Regions from separate parts of the Paenibacillus sp. FSL H7-0690 genome, predicted to be linked through region 1. Evidence: a T-box and tRNA genes for the amino acid it is inferred to sense, from the RefSeq annotation. Region 1 holds a T-box; the other holds one or more tRNA genes.
What was found. The T-box of region 1 lies ahead of trpS (tryptophan--tRNA ligase). A T-box ahead of a tRNA ligase gene usually reads a tRNA of that ligase, here a tRNA-Trp.
Positions count from the first base shown of each region.

Region 2: it has a tRNA-Trp gene. The T-box ahead of trpS (tryptophan--tRNA ligase) is inferred to sense a tRNA for this amino acid. The anticodon was not compared.

Region 1 is NZ_CP150281.1:5,850,068-5,857,132, forward strand. It holds gene MHI32_RS25720 (SCO family protein) at 1-529, opposite strand, end outside; gene cyoE (heme o synthase) at 553-1,485, opposite strand; gene MHI32_RS25730 (metal-dependent hydrolase) at 1,718-2,719, shown strand; gene MHI32_RS25735 (hypothetical protein) at 2,825-3,013, shown strand; gene trpS (tryptophan--tRNA ligase) at 3,016-4,002, opposite strand; T-box leader at 4,066-4,305, opposite strand; gene MHI32_RS25745 (aldose 1-epimerase) at 4,440-5,414, shown strand; gene MHI32_RS25750 (alpha/beta-type small acid-soluble spore protein) at 5,615-5,845, shown strand; gene MHI32_RS25755 (hypothetical protein) at 5,999-6,409, opposite strand; gene MHI32_RS25760 (M3 family oligoendopeptidase) at 7,022-7,065, opposite strand, start outside.
Region 2 is NZ_CP150281.1:6,023,392-6,030,456, forward strand. It holds gene MHI32_RS26385 (ABC transporter ATP-binding protein) at 1-482, opposite strand, end outside; gene MHI32_RS26390 (BMP family ABC transporter substrate-binding protein) at 600-1,739, opposite strand; gene MHI32_RS26395 (AraC family transcriptional regulator) at 2,067-2,822, shown strand; tRNA gene MHI32_RS26400 (tRNA-Leu) at 2,959-3,037, opposite strand; tRNA gene MHI32_RS26405 (tRNA-Cys) at 3,052-3,125, opposite strand; tRNA gene MHI32_RS26410 (tRNA-Gly) at 3,135-3,209, opposite strand; tRNA gene MHI32_RS26415 (tRNA-Gln) at 3,216-3,290, opposite strand; tRNA gene MHI32_RS26420 (tRNA-His) at 3,310-3,385, opposite strand; tRNA gene MHI32_RS26425 (tRNA-His) at 3,429-3,504, opposite strand; tRNA gene MHI32_RS26430 (tRNA-Trp) at 3,528-3,601, opposite strand; tRNA gene MHI32_RS26435 (tRNA-Tyr) at 3,608-3,693, opposite strand; tRNA gene MHI32_RS26440 (tRNA-Thr) at 3,699-3,774, opposite strand; tRNA gene MHI32_RS26445 (tRNA-Phe) at 3,803-3,878, opposite strand; tRNA gene MHI32_RS26450 (tRNA-Asp) at 3,889-3,966, opposite strand; tRNA gene MHI32_RS26455 (tRNA-Met) at 3,992-4,068, opposite strand; tRNA gene MHI32_RS26460 (tRNA-Val) at 4,086-4,161, opposite strand; tRNA gene MHI32_RS26465 (tRNA-Glu) at 4,217-4,291, opposite strand; tRNA gene MHI32_RS26470 (tRNA-Ser) at 4,310-4,402, opposite strand; tRNA gene MHI32_RS26475 (tRNA-Asn) at 4,406-4,481, opposite strand; rRNA gene MHI32_RS26480 (23S ribosomal RNA) at 4,542-7,065, opposite strand, start outside.

The DNA.
Region 1 (7,065 bases):
GATTGTCTCGATCAACCAATGCTATGCGATTGGCATGTACGAAATTTTCTTTACTATTCCCTGCAATTAGTACTTTAAAAGAATCAGTTGCCAGCTTACGAATGACTTCCTGATCCCCCCGTAAGAAGTACCAACCCTTATAATCTGCCTGGAAACGGTCCGCAAAGCTTTTAATGGCTTCACGCGTATCATTCTCTGGATCAAAAGAAATGGAGACGAACGCCGTATCTTTTCCAAAGCTGCCATCGTCGACCAGAATTTTCTGCGTCTGAGATAACAGAAACGTAGTTATAGGACATACATCCGGACATTGTGTGAAAAAAAAGTATACCAGCCGCGCTTTACCTTGTGTATCAGCCAGAGTAATCTGGTCTCCATCCACATTTTCAAGTGAAAAGTCCTGCACTTCTCCGATTACCGGCAGTTTTTCTTTTCCTAAATTCAAAGAATTAACTGCCAGATAACCAGCCATTACCAAAGCAAGCAATAGTAGAATCCAGGTCCATTTATAACGCTTAAAGGTCTGCACGGACAATAATACCCTCCCTCTTCTTAACCGTGAATCGTATTCAATACAAGTACGATCAAACTTACCGTTAGGTAGTTAATGGAGAAGAGGAAGTTCTTCTTCGCCCAGACTTCGTCATCTTTTGCTGCAAAGCCCATCAAGGTTATGATTAACCAAGCCAGGGACAGCGCTGTTGAAATCACCAGATAAAAAATCCCTGCATAATCGTAGGCGTACATTAACACTGGAATAGGCAGCAACAGTGCTACATAAGGAATCATTTGAAACTTCGTACGACGTGTTCCTTTGACTACAGGCAGCAGCGGAAATCCAGCGGCTCTATATTCTTCTTTACGTCTAATCCCGAGTGCCCAGAAATGGGGAGGTTGCCACAGAAACAACATCGCAAACATCAGCCAAGCCCCTAGATCAACTGTTCCCGTAACTGCAACGTAGCCAATTACAGGTGGCATAGCTCCAGAGATCGCACCTACTGAAGTGCTCCATGTTGATGTCCGTTTCAACCAAAGGGTGTATACTACAACGTAAACGAACATCCCTACAATCCCGAACAGACCGGCTAAAACTCCGGAAAAAGCAAACAGTACAATCAAGCCCGCAATCCCTAGCCCAATAGCATACAGCAATACGGTTTTGGGTTTCAGTCGTCCTGTAGGAAGCCCCCGATCGCGCGTTCTTTCCATCTTCATGTCCAGGTCACGGTCGAAATAGTTATTAAAAACACAGGCCGAAGCCATAACCAGCATTGTACCGAGCAGAGTCAGAACTAATCTGCCGTATTGAACATCCCAACCTGAAGCCAGCCAATATCCTGCAAAGGCAGCGATGAGGTTAGATCGGATAATACCGGGTTTTGTTACGGTAATGAAATCACGCCAACTTGCACCTTCCGGTGGAGATTTTGCAGACATAGCTGCAGAATCGGAAGAAGCTTGAAATGTTATATGATTATCCACACCAAATGATCCTCCTTCTAAACGAACTTCTAACGTTCTAGCCGAAGCACTAAATAGACTTCGCTGTTAACTTTATCATATCAAACCCGAGGAGACTTTGACAGTCATGGCACAGTATGTTCATGAATTTGACAATTACGTGACAATATTTATTTCCAGCCCGTTAATAACCTAAGCTGTATTTGGGTAATTATTAATAATGTACTTCCGAACAACAAAGGAGAACTGACCAATGGACACCGCTACACATTTAGTTATGGGCATAGGGTTAGCCGGACTTTCATTCGTAGATCCTGTCGTTGCTTCTGACCCTAAACTGGCCGGGGCCGTTATGCTGGCTACGATTTTAGGCTCACAAGCTCCTGATGCCGATACCGCATTAAGACTAAAGGACAATGCAATATATATTCGTAATCACCGGGGAATCACACACTCCTTGCCTTTTCTAATTTTGTGGCCCGCTCTGATTGCCCTAGTCTTAGGGCCTCTGTTTGGATTTACTGATTTGGCAGCTTTAAGCCATGTTGCACTCTGGGGTTTCATAGGCGTAGGCGTGCACGTCTTCTCTGATCTGTTTAACACCTATGGAACCCAGGCCGCCCGTCCATTTACTGAGAAATGGATTGCCTGGAATATCATCCACATTTTCGATCCATTTATTTTTGGCAGCCATATCGCAGCTATTCTACTCTGGATCACTGGGATTGTGCCGCCCAAACCTTTATTTATTACGCTTTATGCCTGTACCATTCTTTATTATATTTGGAGAACGGTTGTTCATGCCCGCCTTACACGAAACATCAAGCTTAAAGATATACACCATAATGCTGGTGAACGTTATATTGTAATCCCTACAATTTCACTTAAACGCTGGAACGTAGTTAAAGTGAAAAAAGACGGCAGCTATGACGTTGGACAGCTACTGAACAACCGCCTGGAATGGTTCAAACATGCGGTCTGCTCGAATCATCCCGCTGTGGAAATATCCAAGTCGCATCCAGATATTCAGTCCTTTCTATATTTCACCTCTTATGCGGTTGCCGAAGTGGAGGAGCTTCCTTCAGGATATATGGTGCGCTGGGGAGACGTTCGTTATTTACACCGCAAACAATACCCTTTTGTGGCTGTATTAGTTATGGATAACCAATATAAACCTTTAAATACTTATGTAGGCTGGCTTAGCAGTGATAAGCTCGACAAACGATTTTCCATCGACCCTGGTTCTTTACGATGAAACTGTAGACTTACTGAGAGATCTATTCTATAATCACAAAAAATCCCGGAGTATTTTATAATACTCCGGGATTCATTTTAGCAGACACGGAAAGGAAGGCTCTTAATGGGTAAAGGACTCTCACTTTGGTTCGCTTGTTCTTCTATTCTTATTCTCACTGCCGCTTCAATCGCGATCAGCTATAGCTTCTGGCTGGCACTTCTGCTTGGTTTTCTTTGCGTAATGAATATTGGCTGGGGATTTATCCTCAAAGCCAGAATTAGACGCAAACAGGAAAGCTTAAGCTCTGACTAAGATTAACGAGCTGGCAGAAAGCCCATCCGCTCTTTTACGCCATTCAACGTCTCAGCTGCAACAATACGTGCACGTTCAGCACCTTCAGCAAGAATATCAGTGATCGCACCTGAACTGCGAATTTCATGATATCTTTGTTGCAAAGGCTCAAGTGTGGATACAACCACTTCCCCAAGATCCTTCTTAAAGCCACCATACATTTGTCCTTCATAACGATCGGCAATTTGCTGGAGGGACATCCCAGAACATTCCGAGTAAATACTCATCAAGTTACTAATCTCTGGCTTGTTAGCCGGATCAAAGATCACTTCACGTCCAGAATCAGTCGTTGCGCGGCTGATTTTTTTACGGATCACATCCGGCGAATCCAACAGGGCAATATAGCTGCCTGCATTCGGGCTGCTCTTGCTCATTTTTTTAGTGCCATCATCCAGAGACATAATGCGTGCGCCCACTTCAGGGATATACGGTTCAGGAATCGTAAAGAATTCGCCAAAACGGTTATTGAAACGGCCAGCTAAATCACGGGTCAACTCCAAGTGCTGCTTCTGATCTTCACCTACTGGCACAAGATCCGCATTATAAACAAGAATATCTGCTGCCATTAAAGAAGGATATACGAATAGCCCCGCACCAACTGAATCCTTACCTGATGATTTATCTTTGAACTGTGTCATACGCTCAAGCTCGCCCATTGCCGTTAGCGTAGTCATGATCCAGCCCAATTCCGCATGCTGAGGCACATGAGACTGCATATATACATTCGAACGCACAGGATCAATTCCTGCCGCGATAAAGAGTGCAGCTACAGCTTCAGACTGCTCACGCAGTGCCGCAGGATCTTGAGCAACGGTGATCGCATGCATATCGACAACCATAAAGAAACATTGATGATCGTCTTGCAGCTTCACAAAATTTTTCAGCGCTCCGATATAGTTACCCAAAGTTAGAGAACCGCTCGGTTGTATGCCTGACATTACTTTTTTCAACATAATATAGACCTCCGTTAGATGTAATTTCCGATTTCCGAGAACGCAAAAAAAGCCTCATCCGCAAGGGACGTGAGACCGTGGTGCCACCCTTATTCGCTGCTTAACCTTTGTATAGTCAAAGGGAAACAGCCTTAGTCTTCCGTTAACGGGGAAGATCCGGCCGGTCTACTAGGGCATCTTGCTCCCGTTCAAGCGCGGCGCTCAGGGGTCCATTCATCAGGAGTGTCCTACCGGTTCGCATCAACCACCGGCTTTCTGAAGGTGCATTTCCTGTCTACTTGTCCCCGTCATCACATTCTCATCATAATTTAATGCCTTCATCATAGAACCATAAAGAGAAGTTGTCAAATCACTTAACCACTTCCGCATAAATCTGTTATGATAAGGTTATCCATGTTCTATTCGATTACAGTTACGATAAAGGAGCATATCTCATGAAACAGGTGACCAAAGGGCAGTGGGGCGGTTATGATACTTATATTTTGCACAGCCGCGAACTGGAAGTCACGCTTTTGCCGCGACTAGGAAACAACGTGATTTCATTGTTTGATGTAAAAGAACAACGGGAAATTCTGCGGCGGCCTGATGAAAGCGATCAAGCTTTCTTTATGCAAAAACCTTACCATTTTGGCATCCCGCTCTTAATTCCACCCGGAAGAATTCGTAAAGGAAAATTTCAATTCGAGGGTACAAGTTATCAATTTGACCAGAATACCGCTGGTGACAATCATATCCATGGTCTACACCGGACTCAATCCTGGTGTGTCAGCGATATTGAAGAAGACGAGGACGGTTGTGCAGTCACTACTGAATTCCTTACTGAAGATGATCCGCACTGGATGGAGCAATTTCCCATTCCACTCAAATTCGAAATGACATTCAGGCTTCAGGATGCCCGGCTCAGCCAGACTTTAAAGGTTACAAATCTCGGCGATCATCGTATTCCCTTTGGGATCGGCTATCACACCTGGTTTATGATCGATGGAGAACCTGAACGCTGGAATCTCAAGCTGCCCGTAAACAGCATTTATGAACTAAACGATGAATTGCTCCCTAGCGGCAATCTAATTCCACTTGGTGATCTAGATTCACTAAACTCTGGAATCAACCTCCAGGGAACTAATTTTGATACTGCTCTACGTATTGGTGACAAGCAGCCCGTAGAAGCCTTGCTATTACGCGATGATGGTTATGGTCTTCGTTATACAGCTGACGAGAATCATTTCCGTCACTGGGTCCTGTATACCAAAGGGCCGGCCGATCAATTTCTGTGCATCGAACCTTACACCTGGCTCCCGGATGCTCCTAACGTTTCCGATGACCCTTCCTTCACGGGCTTGCTGAAGGTAGAACCAGGTCAAAGTCTTGAGCTGTCCACTATGCTGGAAATGATCTATCCCGAGAATTAAAGCAGATATACATTATATCGGTCTTCCCTTGCGTTTACGTAAGAGAAGGCCGATTTTTTGTGCGAGCTTAGTTATTTGGGCTTTCTACCCTTACTTTTAATCGACTAATAATTACCATCCTTAAAACCTTTCGATAGCATGCATGAATTAGCCTCTTAGCGCTCATACTATCTTCACAACGGGCGAAGGAGGTGACACACATGGGTCAAGCAGGTCAAGGTCGTAGCAGCCGTTCCAATAACCTTGTAGTTCCTCAAGCAAATGCAGCGTTGCAACAATTGAAATATGAAGCAGCACAAGAGCTTGGAGTAACGATCCCAGCTGACGGTTATTACGGGAACTACACTTCCCGCGAAACTGGTTCTTTGGGAGGTTACATCACTAAACGTCTAGTACAACTGGCAGAACAACAACTGTCCGGTCGTCAGTAACATCGTTATCTTAAGTGTTTTATCCGGCAGAGGTCTTAAAAAGCCTATTGCCGACTAGCTTTCAAACCTCTCACACTTCTTCTAGAAGCTGTGGGGGGTTTTTCTAATTTATAGCCTATAGTCCCAGCTGCAAACAATTTTTATGTAAAACGTTTAACTTAAAAATTGATCAGCACTCTCGGCGTAAGCATTACGGGGAGATCGAATCATCAGATTCGCCATATTATAATTAGACTCCAGCGTAGCATCTACGATTAGCTTGCCCTGTCTTATAGCAAATTCATAGCTGATCTCACCATGAGTCCAACGGCGTTTGTATTTCAGACTCTCCAGAGCCATTAGACGAAAAGAAGACTGCTGGCTCTCCGTTATTCCTTCCTTCACTTCTGTGAATCCACCCCCCCGACCGGCTAAAGGATGATGACGTATGCCGAATTTGCCAATGGTATTATTTCGTATTTGCACAAATACCGTACCGGAAGATAGTCCTGACAATTCCTCTTGCAGTTCCCTAAACACCAAATCCATCTGTCTTGCTAATGATAGCTGTTCTGTCTTAAGCATATCTTTCCTCCTAAAAGTTTTGTGAGCTTAGCTTCTTCGAGTTTTCTTCGTCTTATAAATCGAACCCTAAATATTTGGGCTAAGAGTCCGTCGCCACTGCGGGGAATGTTTGGACTTCCAGCCGCTGTTGTCTCCAAATTTCTTGAATTCTTACGCGTATAGCGGGTGAAATTCGGAGACAAAGGCAGTCGCTCTCGCTCTTACAGTTCCAAAATTCCCCTCCGCCACTCCTTCCCCTTTTCCCAAGTTTCTGGTTCGATTTATATCGTTTTGTGAGCTTAGCTTCTTCGAGTTTTCTTCATACAAATCGGCTTAGTAAGCGCTTACTTAAGCTTTTTGAGCTGAGCTCATTTGTCTTCCATGCAAGCCTTTTATAAGGCTCAAGGCTCATTATAGACCCCTTAAATACGTCAAACAACATTATTCTACAAAATTGGGTTATTATCCCTAGTAATGCGCAAAATTCATGGATCATTCGTATATTAATTTTTATAAACCGGGGGTTTTCGACATTTAAGCATTAAAAAAAGACCCCTTAACCGGGGTCTTTGCGTGTTCACACTGAAATTCCGTTATTTTTTGTGTCCTGAAATTTGTCTTATTTTAGACATTTCATGCTAAATGCTCTGTCATCTCCAAGAACTCGTTGATATCAG
Region 2 (7,065 bases), 170 kb from region 1:
GCACCACGCAGCAGCGCCTTAAGAATCTCAACCTTTTGTTTCATCCCAACTGTAAGATCCTCTACTTTTGCCTTTGGATCCACTGCCAGATTGTATTTCCTTGCGGTCTCTTCCGTCATGCGCACAGCCTCGGCATAATTAATGCCAACTCCTCTGCGCGGCTCCATACCCAGCACCATATTCTCTGCCACCGTAAAAGAAGGTACCAACATGAAATGCTGGTGGACCATGCCGATGCCTCTATCAATGGCGTCCTGAGCGGATTGCAGCTTTACTTTTTCACCCTTGATATAGATCTCGCCTTCACTTGGCTCTTCCATGCCGAACATAATCTTCATTAAAGTCGATTTACCTGCACCGTTCTCACCTGCAATCGCATGTATTTCTCCCTCACGTAAAGAAAAATGCACGTCTTTATTTGCAACGACGCCATTGGGATATACCTTGGTAATTCCCCGCATTTCCAGCAGAGCTGTGTACATAGGTCTCAACGCCTTTCAACTTGGAGGTCTGCAAAAATATACAGCTGGAATTCCCCTGACTAGAAGAATCTCCAACTGTAGGTTTAACTCTATAGAACTGATCTTAAGATTTAAAGCTTAAGGCTTAACTGCGTTACGAATAGCTTCTACCTCTGCGGTTTCCATCCCCATCGCATTATCCACTTTAACTTCTTTATTGATCAGCTTTTGCTTCACTTCTTCAACCTTGGCCTGAAGATCAGCCGGGAATACATTTTTATAAATATCATTCTCAGCAATACCTACACCATCATCTACAAAGCTCAATACATCACGTTTGCCCATTTCTAGCGTACCCTCTTGCAATCTCTTCACTGCACCTAGAATAGCCGTATCAATCTTTTTAATAGATGAAGTAACGATTAGATTTGCTTTTTCACTATCCGTATCGTTAATCAACATTGCCTGATCGGAGTCTACACCAATTGCATATTTTTTCTTCTCTTTAGCTGCGTCAAAGATCCCAAGACCTGTACCCCCAGCCACGTTAAAAATAACATCCACACCGGAGTTATATTGAATTAGAGACAGCTCCTTACCTTTTGCAGGGTTAACAAAATCACCAGCGTACGACACAGCCACTTTTACATCAGGATCAACGTACTGAGCACCTTGAATGTAACCGACCAAGAAAGCATTAATCCCCGGAATATCCATACCGCCGACAAACCCAATCACATTCTCAGGGGTAGCATTCGGCATATCCGATTGTGTAGCTAATGCTGCTACGGCACCTGCCAAGAAAGATACTTCATTTGTCGCATAAGACATGTTGTACATGTTATCTGGTGCTTCATCGATGTCGGTATCATAATTAATGAATTTTTTGTCTGGATACAATTCTGCCGTTGCATTAAACATCTCTGTAATTTCAGAACCGCCAGAAATAATTACATCCCAATCCTCGGAAGCGATATCGTTAAATGTAGGCTCCCATTTCGTTTTATCAACGCCCATTTCAACAACCTTTGTTACTGCACCAAGTTCATCCTTAACCTTTTGCAAGCCGTTATTAGCGGAATCAAAAAATGATTTATCCCCAAGTGTCCCCGGAATCAGCAATACAACCTTGAGTTTATCCCCTGCACCTGTTTCTCCGCCTTCGTCCGCTTTGGATCCAGTATTCGTTGAAGAACCATTATTGGACGTGTTATTCCCACATGCTGTGACCAGAACCATCACCATTAATAACAACAAAGAAAGAACTTTTTTATTCATTACTCTATTCCACCCCTAATTTTAGTTGGTTAGTAATCCGCAGAATCCCATCTTCACCCATTGTATAATTCACGGTTCAAATGGAAATTCTCTTTTTTCCAAATAAAGTATCATTAAAAGTAATAAATTTAACGTTTAGGCTCAAAAATAGCAATAAAAATACCATTATTATTAATAATCCGCTTTATTTCCGAACGAGATGGCCAGTCAGGTTGCGAACTTTCGGATTTATTGATACGATCATAACAAATATTATTAAAAATAATTATATGATTTCGGTCATAGTTTTGTACGATTCGGCTAAAACATAAGTATTGGAGGATCATCATGGATCGTGTTCTATATATTGTAAGTGCCACACATGAGCTAAATACTTATATCCCTCCACACCAGCATGAATGCTACGAACTAGTCTATTATTTACAGGGGGTAGGGACAACCAATGTTGGCCCACGAAGTTACCATTTTCGCTCCTCTTCTTTCGCGCTTGTGCCACCCAATCATAAACATGACGAGCACCACCGTGAGGATGCAAATGTATTATTTGTAGGCTTCCACTCGGAACACCCTAATATGAGTAATCTGCTCGGCGTATATGAAGATGATAAAGATCAGACCGTTCTTCAAATCCTGCTGCGAATGAAAGCAGAGTTTACACGCAAGCAAGACGGATTCTCTGAGCTTCTAAACCTACAAATGAGCGAGATTACCGTCCATCTTATGAGGCTTCTTAGTGCCTCTGGATATCAATCCCCAACAGAAGATCGAGTACAATATGTCCTTAATTATATGAATGAGCATTATCGCCATAAATTGTCCGTCGAAACACTATCAGAAATGTCCGGATATAGTTACGATCGTTTTCGCCATCTATTTAAAGAACGTTTCGGGTATTCACCCCTGCGGTATTTGCTGTTAAAACGCCTGGATTATGCAAAATCTCTATTACGTCATACTCAGATGCAAATCTCTGAAGTATCTGCTGCTGCAGGTTTTGTGAACGATGCCCAATTCTGCAATATGTTTAAACGAGAAATAGGTCTTACTCCGCGAGCATTCCGCATTAATAATCAATCAGGTTAATCACTAATCAGATTAAAAAAAGCCGTTGAAATAGAGAAACTCTCTATTCAACGGCTTACTGCTGTAAACCCAAGGACATAAAGAAAAAAGGTTTGTAAGATTGCTTATAAAAGCATTCTTACAAACCTTTTTAAGATACCGGCGAGAGGACTCGAACCTCCACGGTTTCCCACTCGATTTTGAGTCGAGCGCGTCTGCCATTCCGCCACGCCGGCACATATGAACTAAATGGAGGCGCCACCCAGATTTGAACTGGGGATAAAGCTTTTGCAGAGCTTTGCCTTACCACTTGGCTATGGCGCCATGAAAACTTGGAGCGGACGACGGGAATCGAACCCGCGACCCTCGCCTTGGCAAGGCGATGCTCTACCGCTGAGCCACGTCCGCATAAAATGGCTGGGGATATAGGATTCGAACCTATGAGTGACGGAGTCAAAGTCCGTTGCCTTACCGCTTGGCTAATCCCCAATAACATTTTAAAGTAAAATGGGGCGACTGATGGGTCTCGAACCCACGAATGCCGGAACCACAATCCGGTGCGTTAACCCCTTCGCCACAGTCGCCATATTAAGTTGATATTGTTGCCATTATTCATTTTAAAGTAAATGGGGCGGCCGATGGGTCTCGAACCCACGAATGCCGGAACCACAATCCGGTGCGTTAACCCCTTCGCCACGGCCGCCATATTAAACTTTAGAAAGAACTTGGCAGGGGCAGCAGGAATTGAACCCACACCAACGGTTTTGGAGACCGTTGTTCTACCTTTAAACTATGCCCCTAAAAACTGGTGGAGGATGATGGATTCGAACCACCGAACACTCACGTGAGCAGATTTACAGTCTGATGCGTTTGGCCACTTCGCTAATCCTCCAAGGATGGTGCCGGCGAGAGGACTTGAACCCCCAACCTACTGATTACAAGTCAGTTGCTCTACCAATTGAGCTACACCGGCATGGCACTCATTCTTTTGTGATGATAAATGGTGGCTCGGGACGGAATCGAACCGCCGACACGAGGATTTTCAGTCCTCTGCTCTACCGACTGAGCTACCGAGCCATGATGAAAATGGCGGAACCGACGGGATTCGAACCCGCGATCTCCTGCGTGACAGGCAGGCATGTTAGGCCAACTACACCACGGTTCCAAAAGATATAATTGCTTAAGTTAATTGGTTGCGGGGGCAGGATTTGAACCTGCGGCCTTCGGGTTATGAGCCCGACGAGCTACCGGGCTGCTCCACCCCGCGTCAGTAAGAAAATGTTATGGTGGAGGCTGAGGGGATCGAACCCCCGACCCTCTGCTTGTAAGGCAGATGCTCTCCCAGCTGAGCTAAGCCTCCATAAACAACAATTGTTATTGTACCAAAGTCCACTAGGATAAATCAAGTGAAAATTTGGTGACCCGTATGGGATTCGAACCCATGTTACCTCCGTGAAAGGGAGGTGTCTTAACCCCTTGACCAACGGGCCATACTAATTAAAAATTTGTGGCGGAGAGAGAGGGATTCGAACCCTCGAGACGCTTGTGGCGCCTACACGATTTCCAATCGTGCTCCTTCGGCCAAACTCGGACACCTCTCCATATGGCTCCCCGAACAGGACTCGAACCTGTGACAACTCGATTAACAGTCGAGTGCTCTACCAACTGAGCTATCAGGGAATATTCATACCAGGCTTGATGCCTGAAAACTGAATCCGAAACAAATTTGCATTCTACGTATAGGATAAGCCCTCGACCGATTAGTATTGGTCAGCTCCATGCATTGCTGCACTTCCACCTCCAACCTATCTACCTCGTCGTCTTCAAGGGGTCTTACTAATTGGGAAATCTCATCTTGAGGGGGGCTTCACGCTTAGATGCTTTCAGCGCTTATCCCGTCCGTACGTAGCTACCCAGCCATGCTCCTGGCGGAACAACTGGTGCACCAGCGGTACGTCCATCCCGGTCCTCTCGTACTAAGGACAGCTCCTCTCAAATTTCCTGCGCCCACGACAGATAGGGACCGAACTGTCTCACGACGTTCTGAACCCAGCTCGCGTACCGCTTTAATGGGCGAACAGCCCAACCCTTGGGACCTACTTCAGCCCCAGGATGCGATGAGCCGACATCGAGGTGCCAAACCTCCCCGTCGATGTGGACTCTTGGGGGAGATAAGCCTGTTATCCCCAGGGTAGCTTTTATCCGTTGAGCGATGGCCCTTCCATGCGGTACCACCGGATCACTAAGTCCGACTTTCGTCCCTGCTCGACTTGTAGGTCTCGCAGTCAAGCTCCCTTATGCCTTTGCACTCTGCGAATGATTTCCAACCATTCTGAGGGAACCTTGGAACGCCTCCGTTACTCTTTAGGAGGCGACCGCCCCAGTCAAACTGCCCGCCTGACACGGTCCCCGTACCCGATAAGGGTACTAGGTTAGAACCTAGATACGATCAGGGTGGTATCCCAACGGCGCCTCCACCGAAGCTTGCGCTCCGATTTCTACGGCTCCCACCTATCCTGTACAGATCGTACCCAAATTCAATATCAAGCTGCAGTAAAGCTCCATGGGGTCTTTCCGTCTTGTCGCGGGTAACCTGCATCTTCACAGGTATTAAAATTTCACCGGATCTCTCGTTGAGACAGCGCCCAAGTCGTTACGCCATTCGTGCGGGTCAGAATTTACCTGACAAGGAATTTCGCTACCTTAGGACCGTTATAGTTACGGCCGCCGTTTACTGGGGCTTCGGTTCATAGCTTCGGGTTACCCCTAACCACTCCCCTTAACCTTCCAGCACCGGGCAGGCGTCAGCCCGTATACTTCGCCTTGCGGCTTCGCACAGACCTGTGTTTTTGCTAAACAGTCGCTTGGGCCTTTTCACTGCGGCCCCCTCGTGCTATTCACACTACCGGGGCACCCCTTCTCCCGAAGTTACGGGGTCATTTTGCCGAGTTCCTTAACGAGAGTTCTTCCGCGCGCCTTAGAATTCTCTTCTCGCCTACCTGTGTCGGTTTGCGGTACGGGCACCTTCTCCTGGCTAGAGGCTTTTCTTGGCAGTGTGAGATCATGACCTTCGCTACTACAATTTTCGCTCCCCATCACAGCCCAGCCTTAATGATGTGCGGATTTGCCTACACATCAGCCTCACTGCTTAGACGGACATCCATCAGTCCGCGTCACTACCCTCCTGCGTCACCCCATCGCTCATAGCGGATTACGGTGGTACAGTAATTTCAAACTGTTGTCCTTCGACTACGCCTTTCGGCCTCGCCTTAGGTCCCGACTTACCCTGAGCGGACGAGCCTTCCTCAGGAAACCTTGGGCTTTCGGCGGATCAGATTCTCACTGATCTTTTCGTTACTCATACCGGCATTCTCACTTGTGTAGTGTCCAGCGCTCTTTTCAGTACACCTTCAACCCCTACACAACGCTCCCCTACCCCAGATACATAGTATCTAGCCATAGCTTCGGTGGTGTGTTTAGCCCCGTTACATTTTCGGCGCAGAGTCACTCGACCAGTGAGCTATTACGCACTCTTTCAATGGTGGCTGCTTCTAAGCCAACATCCTGGTTGTCTGTGCAACTCCACATCCTTTCCCACTTAACACACACTTGGGGACCTTAGCTGATGGTCTGGGCTGTTTCCCTTTTGACAATGGATCTTAGCACTCACTGTCTGACTCCCGGCAATAAGTATATGGCATTCGGAGTTTGACTGAGCTTGGTAATCCTTGCGGACCCCGCACCCAATCAGTGCTCTACCTCCACTACTCTTATACCGAGGCTAGCCCTAAAGCTATTTCGGGGAGAACCAGCTATCTCCGAGTTCGATTGGAATTTCTCCGCTACCCCCACCTCATCCCCGCACTTTTCAACGTACGTGGGTTCGGGCCTCCAGTGCGTGTTACCGCACCTTCACCCTGGACAGGGGTAGATCACACGGTTTCGGGTCTACGTCCACATACTAATTCGCCCTATTCAGACTCGCTTTCGCTGCGGCTCCACCTTCTCGGCTTAACCTTGCATGTTAAACGTAACTCGCCGGTTCATTCTACAAAAGGCACGCCATCACCCATTAATAGGGCTCTGACTTTTTGTAAGCACACGGTTTCAGGTTCTATTTCACTCCCCTTCCGGGGTGCTTTTCACCTTTCCCTCACGGTACTGTTTCACTATCGGTCGCCAGGTAGTATTTAGCCTTAGCAGATGGTCCTGCTGGATTCATACGGGGTTTCACGTGCCCCGCACTACTCGGGATCCGTCTCGG